Psychrobacter arcticus 273-4: one gene and its partner. The protein of the gene in region 1 binds, or shares a complex with, the protein of each later gene. Links are inferred from orthologs where the notes say so. Each region holds a gene or a part of one and is shown in the gene's direction. Other genes may lie near its edges. The genes, in order: PSYC_RS00825 and accD.

Evidence for each region.
Region 2: the proteins of PSYC_RS00825 (region 1) and accD are in contact, whole or in part, in a solved structure (PDB 8UXZ), measured with the Escherichia coli proteins. The link is inferred for Psychrobacter arcticus 273-4 from one-to-one orthologs.

What each region holds. Positions count from the first base shown.
Region 1 is NC_007204.1:188,201-193,274, forward strand. The notes cover bases 1-2,936. They hold PSYC_RS00825 (acetyl-CoA carboxylase carboxyltransferase subunit alpha), read left to right. Parts: upstream 1-1,034; coding sequence 1,035-1,838; downstream 1,839-2,936. Other genes in these bases: ppx (exopolyphosphatase), read left to right, coding at 1-806; tilS (tRNA lysidine(34) synthetase TilS), read left to right, coding at 2,116-2,936. Outside these bases: more of tilS, read left to right, coding at 2,937-3,693; proC (pyrroline-5-carboxylate reductase), read left to right, coding at 3,882-4,715; PSYC_RS00840 (YggT family protein), read left to right, coding at 4,838-5,074. UniProt on the Escherichia coli protein: Component of the acetyl coenzyme A carboxylase (ACC) complex. First, biotin carboxylase catalyzes the carboxylation of biotin on its carrier protein (BCCP) and then the CO(2) group is transferred by the carboxyltransferase to acetyl-CoA to form malonyl-CoA.
Region 2 is NC_007204.1:536,895-545,872, forward strand. Bases 6,188-8,978 are described here. They hold accD (acetyl-CoA carboxylase, carboxyltransferase subunit beta), read left to right. Parts: upstream 6,188-7,001; coding sequence 7,002-7,955; downstream 7,956-8,978. Other genes in these bases: trpA (tryptophan synthase subunit alpha), read left to right, coding at 6,188-6,735; PSYC_RS02255 (bifunctional folylpolyglutamate synthase/dihydrofolate synthase), read left to right, coding at 8,198-8,978. In the rest of the region: PSYC_RS02225 (proline--tRNA ligase), read right to left, coding at 1-1,065; PSYC_RS02230 (cryptochrome/photolyase family protein), read right to left, coding at 1,928-3,553; PSYC_RS02235 (phosphoribosylanthranilate isomerase), read left to right, coding at 3,691-4,374; trpB (tryptophan synthase subunit beta), read left to right, coding at 4,554-5,756; more of trpA, read left to right, coding at 5,899-6,187.

The sequences.
Region 1 (5,074 bases):
AACGTATCACTTATAAAGGGGTCAAAAAGTTAGAGAAATTGCTGCTTAAAATTGGCAACGTCGATGACATGGATTTAGAAGGCGTCAAAGAGCACCGTAAAGCGGTATTCCCAGCAGGCGTTGCGGTATTACAAGCAGTCATGAAAGTACTGGCCGTTGATACTATTACTTATTCGGATGGCGCGCTACGCGAAGGTGTCATGTATGACATGCTCGGACGCTTTGCCAGTGAAGACGTACGTGACCGCAGTGTATTGGCACTGATTAAGCGCTATTCAGGCGATAAAAATCAGGCTAAGCAAGTAGTCAAAACCAGTCGTCACCTTTTTGAACAAGTACAAACAAAACTTGGACTCAGTACGGAAGATGGCGATTTACTCAGGCGAGCAGCATTCTTACATGAGATAGGGCTGGCAATAGCTCATAGTAGCTATCATAAACACAGTGCGTACTTGATGGAACATTCTGACATTCCAGGGTTTTCACAAGTAGACCAAAAGCGTATGGCACAGCTGATGTTGAATCATCGCCGTAAACTAAAAGCAGATATGTTAGAGCAGACGTGCGTAATTGGCGGCGATCAGCTAGTTTATCTCTGCCTGCTACTTCGTTTAGCAGTACTGGCACATCACAGTCGTAGTGATTATGAGTTGCCGACATTAGCATTAAAAGTAGACGATGGCAATCATTGGCAAATCATGGTTGGTGATAGCAGCGAGTACTATGCTTTCTTATTTTCTGACTTGCAGACTGAAATAGAACAATTTGCCAAATGGGGCATCAAGCTAAGCGTCATTGAGGTTTAATTTTTTATCAGCTAAGACCGTTAATAGATTGGTTGATTAATGCGGTTAGAAATAACGTAACAAAAGCGGTGTTGTCGGTAATGTTATGGCATATAAGATGTGCTATTATAGTTTTTATTGAGTTTACAACTGTACTTTCATTATCCTAAAACCGATAACGATGCCATTATTAAATATAACCATATTGAACATAACTCTATTAAGTATAACTAGGAAAGGGAAGCGTCTATGAGTACCGTCTGGGATAGCGTTCAGCTTGCACGGCATGCCAAACGTCCATTGTTTATGGACTATGTGAATCAGCTGTTTACCGAATTTGATGAATTGCATGGCGACCGTGCTTATGCTGATGACAAAGCAATCCTTGGTGGACTCGCACGCCTAAACGGTATGCCGGTGATGGTCGTTGGTCAACACCGTGGTCGCAGCACACGCGAGCGTATTGAGCATAACTTCGGTATGGCAAATCCTGAGGGCTATCGAAAAATTATTCGTTTGGTCAAAATGGCTGAGCGCTTTAATATTCCGGTCATGACCTTTGTCGACACCCAAGGTGCCTATCCGGGTATTGGCGCTGAAGAGCGTGGGCAGGCGCAAGCCATTGCCGAAAGCATCGCTGTGTTTTCAAGCCTCAAAGTACCTATTATCGTCACCATTATTGGTGAAGGTGGCTCAGGTGGGGCATTGGCGATTGGTGTTGGTGATAAAGTAAATATGCTGCAAAATAGCATTTATTCGGTCATCTCTCCTGAAGGCTGTGCTTCCATACTATGGAAAACTGCTGAAAAAGCGCAAGATGCCAGTGAAGCCTTAAAATTAAATGCTATCAATCTGTATCACATGGGCTTGATTGATGCAGTTATTGACGAAGGTGAGGGTGCTCATATTCAGCCACAGCCAGTGATGACGGCATTAAAAGCCCTGTTGGTTGAGCAATTGGATGAGCTAAAAGATTTGGATACTCATACGCGTTGTGAGCAGCGTTATGAGAAGTTCAAATCTTTTAACTCAGAAGTCATGTTGCCTTGCTAGTATGTTCCATTGCTAAATAGTTGATAATCAGCTTTTAGCACTAAAGGCTTACGCTTAATGTTAAAATAAAAACGTGTCATTTTATGGCGCGTTTTTTTGTATCAATTAATTTATATATAGTTGAAATACTTTAAAGTCGCTACCGTATTGCTGGTGTAAATTTTTTGCAGCCTCTGTCTGCGTAGGCACAGCAAGCAATAAAAATTTGCACCAGTAATACGTGTTGTATCGATATTACTTTTCACCGACTATACCATCTAATTAGATAAGGTCAATGATGAGCAGCAGTGCAATCCTACCATATCCAATTGACCCAATAGCTCAGCTGCCGATTGATAGTCAGCTAGCACAAGCATTATTGAGCAGTCTCGCTGACTATGGCGAGCAATTGCATGGTCGCCGAATTTGGCTGGCGTGTAGTGGTGGGCGTGATTCATTGGCACTGGCAGCGCTGTGTGTACAGCTATACCAGCAAAGTAGGCTGCCATTTTTACCGCAGCTATTGCATGTCAATCATGGTTTGCAAGCGGATAGTGATATTTGGGCACAGCATGTCGCTGAGTGGGCAAAGCGTCAGAAAATACCTTGCACTATCTTGCAGGCGCAAGTAAATGGCCATGATGAGCAAGCAGCACGGCAAGCGCGTTATGACGTGATGCGCACGCAACTAAATCAAGATGATGTATTACTATTAGCTCATCATGCTGATGACCAAGCAGAAACAGTATTGATGCGGCTGGTTCAAGGGGCTGGGTTGAATGGTCTGACGGGTATGCAGCCGTGGCGTGTACAAACGCAGGGCGTCCATCGCATTGTATTATGGCGTCCTTGGCTTACCATACAGCGTGCCAGTATTAGCACCTATGCTCAGCGTTTAAAGTTATCTTATATCGATGATCCAACCAATGACGGCGGTGATAATGTCCGTAGTGGACTGCGCCGTGACATCATGCCAGTATTGGCGAAATATAATCCCAACGTTATTGATAATATTGCTCGGAGTGCACAGTTATTAAGCGATGCACAATTAATCGTCAGTGCGCAAGCATCACAAGATATGCAGCAGACGGCTATTGCCTCGCTACAATTGTCATCTGCCCAACGAGTGCTAGATATCAATGAGGTAAAGCAATTACCACTTTATCGCCAGCGACAACTATTACATTATTGGTTAGCTCAAGATGAGCCATTACCGCCTGCTAAGCAGCTTGTTGATGATGTATGGCGCTTAAGCCAGCGTCATGACCATGATCATCAAACGGCGCTTTTTTGGCAAGGTCGCAAACAGTCCTATACCATTCGCCGCTACCGTGAGCAGCTTTATCGGCTTAGTAATGACTGGCTAGCATGGCTTAAACTACCGTTATCTGAGCAAACGCTATCGTTATCTGAGCCTCTTTTACTGGCTAATAATTTACCTGAGCATCAGCCTATACCAATCATTTTGCGTAGTGATCAAAATGTTACTTGGCAAGTGCAGACGATACCAAGTGAGCTATTGCCCCTATTAGACGATATAGCATTAGAGGCAACATTAAAGCCAATGCTAAAAACAACACTAAAAACAACACCATTACATCGCAGCACGCGTATCCAAACCGCACTAGCGACACGACCGCAATCGGGAAAAAAACTCTACCAAACATTGGGTATCCCATCATGGTTACGTGAAAGCTTGGTAATGGTAAGTATTGTTAATAGCAATTTGGACAATGCATCTTCAATAGAGTTACCTCTCTTATTGTTGTCACCTTTTGAGACTTGGGTGTTAGGCTCTGAGACGCTTAGTACTGATAGTAGTATTGAAAATAAGCCCTCTATCGCAAGCCAATTAATACCAAACAAAGCAGTTTAAGTACCAAACAGAGCAGTTTAAGTACCAGATAAATCATGTGCAATATTGTGATTAGCATAAGCTGAACCCGACGGTTGCTTTTCAGAATTTCCCAAACGGTGCTAGTAGCAGTATGGTAAACTGAGTGTCATTTTAATTATCATTATGTTAGTTTGAATACCTTTAAATTTGGTCAGTAGGAGACATGTATGTCAGTATTGGATAATAAGAAAATCAGCTTTATCGGTGGCGGAAATATGGCGCAGGCTTTAATTAGCGGCATGGTGAGCTGTGGTATCAAGCCCAATCTCATTACTGTCTCTGATCCAAGTAGCGAGGCACGTGAGCAATTAGCTGCTAAAGGATTGAATACTGTTGACCCAATGACGGATGCCAAAGCAGCGGTTATTGATGCTGATATTGTGGTGCTGGCAGTCAAGCCGCAAGTGATGAAAGCGGTGGTCAGTGCCTTCGCTGATGTCTTGGATAAGCAGTTGGTGATTTCGGTAGCTGCAGGCTTATCGACCGATGTTTTATCTAGCATGCTTGGCGGCTATCGTAATATTGTGCGTGCGATGCCAAATACGCCTGCGATGATTCAGATGGGTGCCACTGGTCTTTATGGTACTGATGACATCTCTGCTGAGCAAAAACAATTGGCAACTGCGGTTATGGAAGCATCAGGGCTTGTGATGTGGGTCGAGGACGAAGCGCACATGCATGCAGTTACCGCAGTATCAGGTTCAGCGCCCGCTTATATGTTTTACATTATTGAAGCTATGGTTGATGGGGCAGTAGCTCTAGGATTGGATAAAGAGCAAGCGTCAGCACTGGCAATGCAAACCATGCTAGGTGCGGCAAAAATGGCAATGGGCAGCGAAGATGCGCCCGCTGAGCTACGTCGTAAAGTGACTTCACCAAATGGTACTACCCAAGCCGCGATTGAATCAATGCAAGCCAATGATATTGGTCGTCAAATTAGTGAAGCCATGCAAGCATGCTATGACCGCAGCCAAGCCCTAAGCGAAGAGATGAGTAAATAGTCATCTCTATATCAGAGGCAGGATTTTGTAAAAATACTGCCTCTGATTTGTAAGAATAAATGCCTGATAATGACATTCGTCACCCTAAAACCTGTTAATAATGTCACATTGAGTAGCGCTTCATGAACAACATGTTATTGCAAATTTTTGACTTGGTCACCACCTTCGCCATGATGTTGGTGTTTATTCGTTTTATGCTGCAGTTTGCCGGTATGGATGCTAGCAATCCTATGATTGCGCCTGCTTATAAAGCGACCCATATCGTCGATGTTTTCGGTCGTATTTTCCCAACCGTCGCACAAGGTCGTATCAGCATTGCTGCCATCGTGCTGATGTTTTTAATTCGCCTGATTGATATT
Region 2 (8,978 bases), 350 kb from region 1 along the record:
TGATAGCGCTGCTGCTGCACGATCTACAAAGACGGGCATGTCAAGCTCAACGCCGATATAGCCTTTATGTAAACCAGCCGCTTTTAATTCTTCTTCAGTTGCCATCGTTAAAGGGACATTGGCTTCTTCAATTTTTTCAGCTTTGATGGTATTTAGCGTATGGTCACCACGTAATACCACAGCGATCAGCTGCGGCTCACCTTCTGGGGTATGACCTTGCACAATCAATGTTTTGACAGTTGTAGCAAGTTCAACGTTTAAATACTCAGCAACCGCTTCACAGGTTGGCATATTGACGGTATCTACATTCTCTCGAGCCATAGTGGCAGGCTGGCGTTCTGCCGTGCACACAGATTCTGCAAGTTCGACGTTGGCAGCATATTCAGACGAATCAGAGAAAGCGATATCATCTTCGCCGCTGTCTGCTAGGACGTGAAATTCGTGAGAGGCAAAACCACCGATTGAGCCGGTGTCTGCTTGTACGGCACGGAAATCAAGACCCAAACGAGTAAAGATACGCGTATAAGCGTCATACATGTCGTCATAAGTCTTAGCCAATGACGCTTGATCAACGTGGAATGAATAGGCGTCTTTCATAGTAAATTCGCGTGCGCGCATCACCCCAAAGCGTGGACGAATCTCATCACGGAATTTATTCTGAATCTGGAAGAAAGTAATCGGTAACTGCTTATAACTGCGCAGCTCGCCTTGAGCAAGATTGGTGATGACTTCTTCATGCGTCGGGCCCAATACAAAGTCGCGGTCATGACGGTCTTTAAAGCGTAGCAGCTCAGGACCATAGTCGTTAAAGCGTCCGGTCATCTGCCAAAGCTCAGCAGGCTGAGTCATCGGCATTAGCACTTCTTGAGCACCGATATTTTGCATCTCTTCGCGAACGATACGCTCGACTTTTTGCAACACGCGCAAACCCATTGGCAACCAGATATATAATCCAGAAGCAATTTTGCGAATCAGACCGGCTCTAACCATTAATTGGCTTGAAGCGATATCTGCATCACTGGGTGTTTCTTTTAGCGTGGCAAATAAAAATTGACTGGCTTTCATAAATAAAGCATAACCTTATCAACGATAAAATAAATAAGAAATAGTAGGATGTTGAGCGTGTGGTTTGATGGCCGACGCAAGATTACCTTTTATTACTTGGTAATAGTGTAGGACATGCTCTCGCTAGAAAGTACTGCAACAGACAGTACGCTAGAAGCAGTGCGTTCATAAACAGCATTTTAAAAAGGATATAACTTTTTATTTTGTATAAAAATACCAGTCTTTACCGAGCAGTTTTTCTAGCATAAAGCCTGAAAAATGCCTGTATACCGATATTTTAAGCATACAACCTGACTATGTTAGGTAAAGTTCGCCTAAGACGCAATGACTTTTTGTTTTTTCAGAGCGAACGTGACTCAAAGGATTGAATTAGACGGCTTCAACTCGATTATTTACCGGTTTTGAGTGTATTGATGGCAAATGAAAAGGTGTTTTTTTGCAAAGGGCATCATTAGTAATTATGTGGAGTATTGGTATAGTAAGCCCAGTATAAAAACGATACAGCGGGACTGGAATGAATTTTTTGCAGCCTCTGTCTGCGCAGGCACAGCACGCCAGAAAAATTTATACCAGTGCCGCGTCAAAACATGATGTATCTACTTTATTTGGAATCGACTATAGTCGTTACTTGAAGTTGCTGCTTAAAAATAGCATTTATCATTTAGAATGTCATTTTTCATTATAAAAATAAACTGATAAAACTCTAGAGGTTAAATCGTTTGGAAACGGTGGCGTTCAGTGTTGATACGGTCACTAACCAAGGTGCTGGCGCGTGTCAGATGCCGTCAGTCGCTTCAGCACCGGCAGCCGCTACGGTTAACAAACAATCAAATCAATTTTCAGCAGATAATGGCTGTAGATGCTACTCTTTTTTAAATTCAGCAATCGCTAATTGGCGTGCCAGTTTATGCTCGACCATGGGGATAGGATAATCAATGTCTGCAAAGGCACCGTTTTTACTCAGTGCCTTGCGCATTTTATCTTCGCTATGCAAGATGCTGGCAGGAATCGGTTCTAATTCAGGTAGCCAAGTCTTAAGAAATATTCCATCAGAATCATGGGTTTTGGCTTGGCTAAAAGGATTCATAATACGAAAATAGGGCGCAGAATCTGTACCTGTTGACGCGCTCCACTGCCAGCCGCCATTATTAGACGCAAAGTCACCATCTATCAGCTGCTGCATAAAGTAACGCTCACCCCAGCGCCAATCAATCAATAAGTCTTTGGTCAAAAACATCGCCGTGACCATGCGCAAGCGATTGTGCATAAAGCCCGTCGCGTTCAGACAGCGCATTGCCGCATCGACTAATGGCACACCCGTTTTGCCCTCACGCCATGCTGCAAAAGCATCTTCATCATACGACCAGTTAATCTTCTTATCAGTCTCATGTTTATAAGCCTGATGGCGGATAAGCTCAGGCTTATAGTCTAAAACGTGACGATAAAAATCGCGCCAAGCAAGCTCGCTTATCCAGCGATTGATGTCGTTATTATCACCGCTGTCAAAGTTGTCACCGTCATTTCTATGTAATTCCCCTAGCGCCTTAGTAGCTTGTAAGTAGCAGAGTCTGGGACTAAGAGCGCCAATAGTAAGATAGGCTGATAAATGACTGGTGGCATGCAAGCTGGGTACATCGCGGCTCACATCGTAGTGATTAATATCATCAGAGATAAATTGAGTTAATCGATGACAGGCTTCGGCTTCTCCAGCAGGATAGGCAGTGCGAGCTTGGCTAATTTGCTTATCCGTATCTATATATTGATAGCATTCATGAGTCTGTAGATATTGTTGATAGTCGTGGACAGTTTCTTTGCACAATGCCTCTATAGCCTGAATAGTATTTGCACTGAATTCTGATGATATTAAATTAATTTGTTCATTATTCGTGATGGCAGGTGCTGTATGGATTTGTATATCACCGACCTCCAAGGTATGCCGCCATTTTTTATAAAATGGGGTAAACACTTGATACATGCTATTGTCATTGGTAGTGATGGTTTGTGGTGGTAAGATACATTGGTCATGCCAGCGGATAAACTCAATATCAGTTTTTGCCAGCTGTTTGGTTAATTGCTCGTCACGCGCAATCTCATTACCTTCGTACTCATGATTTGCCATCACGCAGCTGATATTATTTGACTCACATAATGCGCTCAACGCAGCTATACAATCAGTAAAACTAGGGCAAATTTGCACGGTTAAGGTGATATTCAATGCTTGTAGTTTTTGTGCGAGGATAGGTAAGGTGCGGGCGATATGGTCAAGCTGTGTAAGCGACATATCATGTGTTTGCCATTGTTCAGGGGTGAGAAAAAACACCGCGCTGAGCTTAGCGTTGTCTGTGTTTGCGCGCTCACAAATGGCGGCCAAAGCAGTATTATCATGAACACGCAGGTCGCGGCGAAACCACATAAGGTAGTGGGGCTGGTGATTATTCCCATCATTGTTGTTAGCATTATTTTCTATTGCTGCTGCCGTTTTAGACATTCATCTATCCCTATATTAATCAATCGCAATCATAAGCAAAACTATGAATAAAAGTATGCTAGGATAAGTTTTTGGATGCAATTGATTTGCTCCTCCATTAACAAATCATCATATTCAGTCTCTCGTAAGGTCATCTTATGCAGGTTAAGTTTTGTGGATTTACTCAACTTGATGATATTAAAGCCGCTGCTAAGCTCAATGCGGACGCAATTGGCTTGGTGTTTTATCCGCCAAGTCCTCGTGCGGTCACAATCGAGCAGGCACAAATATTAAGTGCAGCGGTACCGGCTTTTATCAGCGTGGTGGCTTTGGTCGTTAATATGCCTGAAGATGAGCTGATTGAACTGGCAAATAATGTACCTTTTGATATCATTCAGTTTCACGGCGATGAAACGCCTGAGCAGTGCCGTCAGCTGGCAAGTAGCGTCAATAAGCGCTGGATTAAAGCGTTGCGGGTCAATACTGAACAAGATACGCTTGAGAGTGTGAATATGCAGATTGACAATTTTGCTGCATCAGGCGCGAGCAGCATCTTACTAGATGCCTACCATCAGCATAAGTATGGCGGTACTGGCGCACGCTTTGACTGGAGTTTGATACCGAAAGACAGCTCCCTACCGATTATTTTAGCGGGTGGACTTGATGCTGAAAATGTCGCTGCAACTTATGACTTACCTATTTATGCAGTCGATGTCAGCGGAGGTATTGAGGTTGATAAAGGCAAAAAAGACGCTACCAAAATGCGCGCTTTTATGAAAGCAGTGAAACACGATCGATGGCAAAACGAGACGCTTAGCGAACCTTCGAATATAAGTAGCTAGCTTTATAATTCCAAATTTCAAAAGCTGACTATGTAAACAGTTTTCCCTATAGTTTTTCCAAAAAATAGTTATCCTAAAAAATACCACTTATTAGAGTAGGAATTACCATGAGTCATGTCGCTAACAAAGATTTATCTACTACCGCACAAACTATCAATACCTTTACCAATCCAGAAAGCGTGCAAGATTTTAACCAGTATCCCGATGCGCGTGGACATTTTGGCGTCCACGGTGGACGCTTTGTGTCTGAAACCCTGATGGCAGCGTTAGAAGAGCTAGAAACGTTATATAATAAAGTCAAAGTAGATCCTAAGTTTTGGGAAGAATATCACAATGATTTAGTCAATTACGTCGGACGCCCAACGCCTTTGTATCACGCCAAGCGTTTAAGTGATGAGATTGGCGGTGCGCAAATTTACTTCAAGCGTGAAGACCTCAATCATACTGGCGCGCATAAGGTGAATAATACCATTGGACAAGCGTTACTTGCCAAAATGAGTGGCAAAAAACGTATTATTGCAGAGACTGGAGCAGGGCAACATGGTGTTGCAACGGCGACGATTGCTGCGCGTTTGGGACTGGAATGTATCGTTTATATGGGCGCTGATGATGTTGAGCGCCAAAAAATGAACGTTTACCGTATGCGCTTGCTGGGTGCGACGGTTGTGCCGGTGACATCTGGCTCTCGTACACTTAAAGATGCGATGAATGAAGCCATGCGCGACTGGGTCACCAATGTCGATAGCACGTATTATATTATTGGTACGGTTGCAGGTCCGCATCCTTATCCGCTACTCGTGCGTGATTTCCAAGCGATTATTGGTAAAGAAGCGCGTATTCAACATTTACAAATGACTGGTAAATTACCAGATGCGCTGGTGGCTTGTGTTGGCGGTGGTTCTAACGCCATTGGTCTGTTCTTTGACTTCTTAAATGATACGGAAGTTAAAATGTATGGCGTTGAAGCAACAGGTGATGGTATTGAAACCGGTCGCCATTCAGCACCACTTGCAGCAGGTCGTATCGGTGTATTACACGGTAACCGTACGTATTTGATGGCGGATGACGAGGGTCAAATTCAAGAAACGCATTCTATCTCGGCAGGTCTTGATTATCCTGGCGTTGGTCCTGAGCATAGCTTCTTAAAAGATATGAAGCGTGTTGAATATGTTGGTTGTACGGATAAAGAATCGCTAGAAGGCTTCCATGAAGTCACGCGTAAAGAGGGTATCATCCCTGCGCTTGAATCTGCTCACGCCGTTGCTTATGCGCTGAAGCTCGCTAAGACCATGACCCCTGACCAAACTATTATTGTCAATATGTCAGGTCGCGGCGATAAAGATTTGCATTCTGTTATGAAGGCAGAAGGCATTGAGTTGTAGTCGCCACTTTTGTAAGTTTTTAAATCATTTTTTATAAGAGAAATTGTTTAGCGTCCTTTGTTTAATAGATATCACTTAAAAAACTATTTAATATTTCCAAATAAGACGCTAATAGCCAATTTGTAATAATTAAGAGACTACTATGACCCGTATTGAAAGCACTTTTGAAATTTTAAAAGCACAAAATAAAAAAGCACTCATCCCTTATGTGATGGCAGGCGACCCTAATCCTAGCAACTTTGTTGGCTTGCTACATGATTTAGTCAAGCACGGCGCAGATATGATTGAAGTGGGCTTGCCATTTTCTGACCCAATGGCAGACGGTCCAACCGTTGCACTGGCAGGCGAGCGTGCATTAGCAGCGGGCACCAGTACTCGTGATGCGCTAAAGATGGTCGCAGAGTTTCGTCAGCAAGACACGCAGACGCCCATCATTTTGATGGGTTATCTGAATCCCGTTGAAATCATCGGTTATGATAACTTCGTTGCGCTATGCGAGCAGTCAGGGGTTGATGGCATCTTAATGGTTGATTTGCCACCAGCAGAGGCGGGTAGCTTTACTCAGCATTTGACTGAGCACTCGATGAATGAGATTTTCTTACTCTCACCGACTACCTTACCTGAGCGCCGTGAGCAAGTATTGACCCATTGCGGTGGTTATATCTACTACGTGTCTTTGAAAGGTGTCACGGGTTCGGCAACGCTAGATACTGACGATGTCGCAACCCAAGTGCAAGCCATTAAAGCAGAGACGGATTTGCCAGTATGTGTGGGTTTTGGTATTCGTGATGCGGCGTCAGCCAAAGCAATCGGTGCTCATGCTGATGGCATTATCGTCGGTAGTGCATTGGTGCAGAACTTTGCTGATATCGATGGTAATGATGCCACGGCTGTTGCACATGCACAACAAAAAATCATGGCAAAAATGACTGAGCTACGCGAGGCATTAGATAGTTTAAGCGTTTCTTCAAATGGCTAAATGCAACCGTAGTCATACTGTTTAACTAAAATGTTATTGTCACACTACTTATAAAGGCGTCACATTCTTTATAAAAACACCGTCAAATGACTTTGCTAAAGTTAGTTTACGTGTGTAAACTAACATCACATATAAATTGTTACAGTGACGCATAAGCGTGCCTCACAACTGCTCAAGTTATGAGGGTATGTGACGATTAAACTGATTCTTATAAATGGACTCTTACGGACAAGTGCATAAGTGAGCTTGCCAATAAGCCTTTGATAATGGCGAATAATATGACTGATACGATGACAAAATTTGATACCAATAATGATAGTGCCAGCCTGCAGCAGAATGGCAATAAAGCTGGTCAATCATGGTTTGAGCGCCCGATTCCGGGCATAAAACAGCAACTGATCGCGCAATTGACTGCTGTAGAGACAGAGCCCTCTACAAAATGCAGCAGCTGCCATTCGGTAATTACCAATACAGCGCTAATTTTTAACTGTTATGTGTGCCCGCATTGTGACCATCATTTACCGATGAGTGCTCGTGAGCGTTTAAACTGGCTACTCGATCAAGTAGAAGGCGAGCTTGGGCAAGAGTTTACCGCCAAAGATCCGCTAAAGTTTGTGGACAGTAAGCCGTATCCAGATCGTATGGCAGAAGCACAAGACAAAACTAAAGAGAGTGAAGCGTTGATTGTGCTATATGGCAAATTGCGTAATCTCGATATCGTGACTTGTGCGTTTGATTTTCGTTTTATGGGTGGTTCTATGGGCTCGGTGGTTGGCGATCGTTTTGTCCAAGCTGCCGAAAAAGCTCTTGCAGATAAAGTGCCTTTAGTTTGTTTTGCTGCTTCTGGCGGTGCGCGTATGCAGGAAGGCTTACTATCATTGATGCAAATGGCAAGAACGGCAGCAGCGATTGAGCGTTTAAGAATTGCTGGTATTCCGTATGTCGTAGTCTTGACCAATCCCGTTTATGGCGGTGTGACCGCATCTCTTGCTATGCTTGGTGACATTCATTTAGCAGAACCAAAAGCAATGATTGGCTTTGCTGGTAAGCGTGTGATTGAGCAGACGGTACGTGAGACATTAGAAGAGCCGTTCCAGCGTGCAGAGTTCTTGCTAAAGCATGGTGTGGTTGACGAAGTGGTACATCGTCATCAGATGATTGATACTATTTATCGTCTGCTGGCAAAACTGTGCAGCGTACCCAATGTTGATGCTCAGTAGGCAGCAAAGATACGTGGGTTCGATTCAAACAGTTGTTTTATAATTTCACTGCATAACAATCGAGCTGCGTGCTAATATCTGCCAAATATGTAAAACTAACAAATAGCATTTATCGTGAATAACGGTAAATGCTATTTTTGCTTTGTAGCAAGCCCGTTATACTGTCTTTATCTTCTTATATAAGTTTCATCTTTTACTTTACAGGTTATCTTTTATCTTAAATTTTGATATAGGTTTTGTCCATGTCTGATTCTTTAGCGTCTCATAGCCATAGTAGCAGTAGTCCTGATAACCGAGCCACCTTGACCGAATGGCTGAATTATATGCAGCAAATTCATGTCTCGGCGATAGACATGGGACTGTCGCGCGTACTGCCAGTCGCTGAAGCATTGGGAGTGATACAATCAGCCAAAGATGACGCTTATGTATTTACGGTCGCAGGTACCAATGGTAAAGGCTCGACGACTGCAGTTATCGCGCAGATATGCCAAGCCGCAGGGTATAAAACCGCATTATATCAATCGCCGCATCTGAGTGTCTTTAACGAGCGTGTGCGCATCAATGGCGAGATGGTCAGCGATGAAATATTAATTGCCGCATTTAGTACAGTAGAGAACGCACGGTTGCAGTGTGATTTAACGTTGTCATTTTTTGAGATGACGACATTGGCTGCTTTACTCATATTTTCTGAAGCCGATTGTGATGTTTGGGTATTAGAAGTGGGACTGGGGGGTCGCTTAGATGTGGTCAATATCATCGACCCTGATATGGCAGTGATTACCAATATTGCTATCGATCATGTCGACTGGTTGGGTGATAATGTTGAAGCCATCGGTGCGGAAAAAGCAGGTATTTTACGTGATGGTATTAGCGTCATTTACGGTGCTGCAGAGATGCCAAATAGCGTACAGCAAACGATAGATAAGCATCAGGCGACTTGTTATCAAGTCGGTAAAGACTTCAGCTATCGCGAAAATGATTCGATTACATGGCAATATAGTAATGCCGCTGTTACTTTGCAGT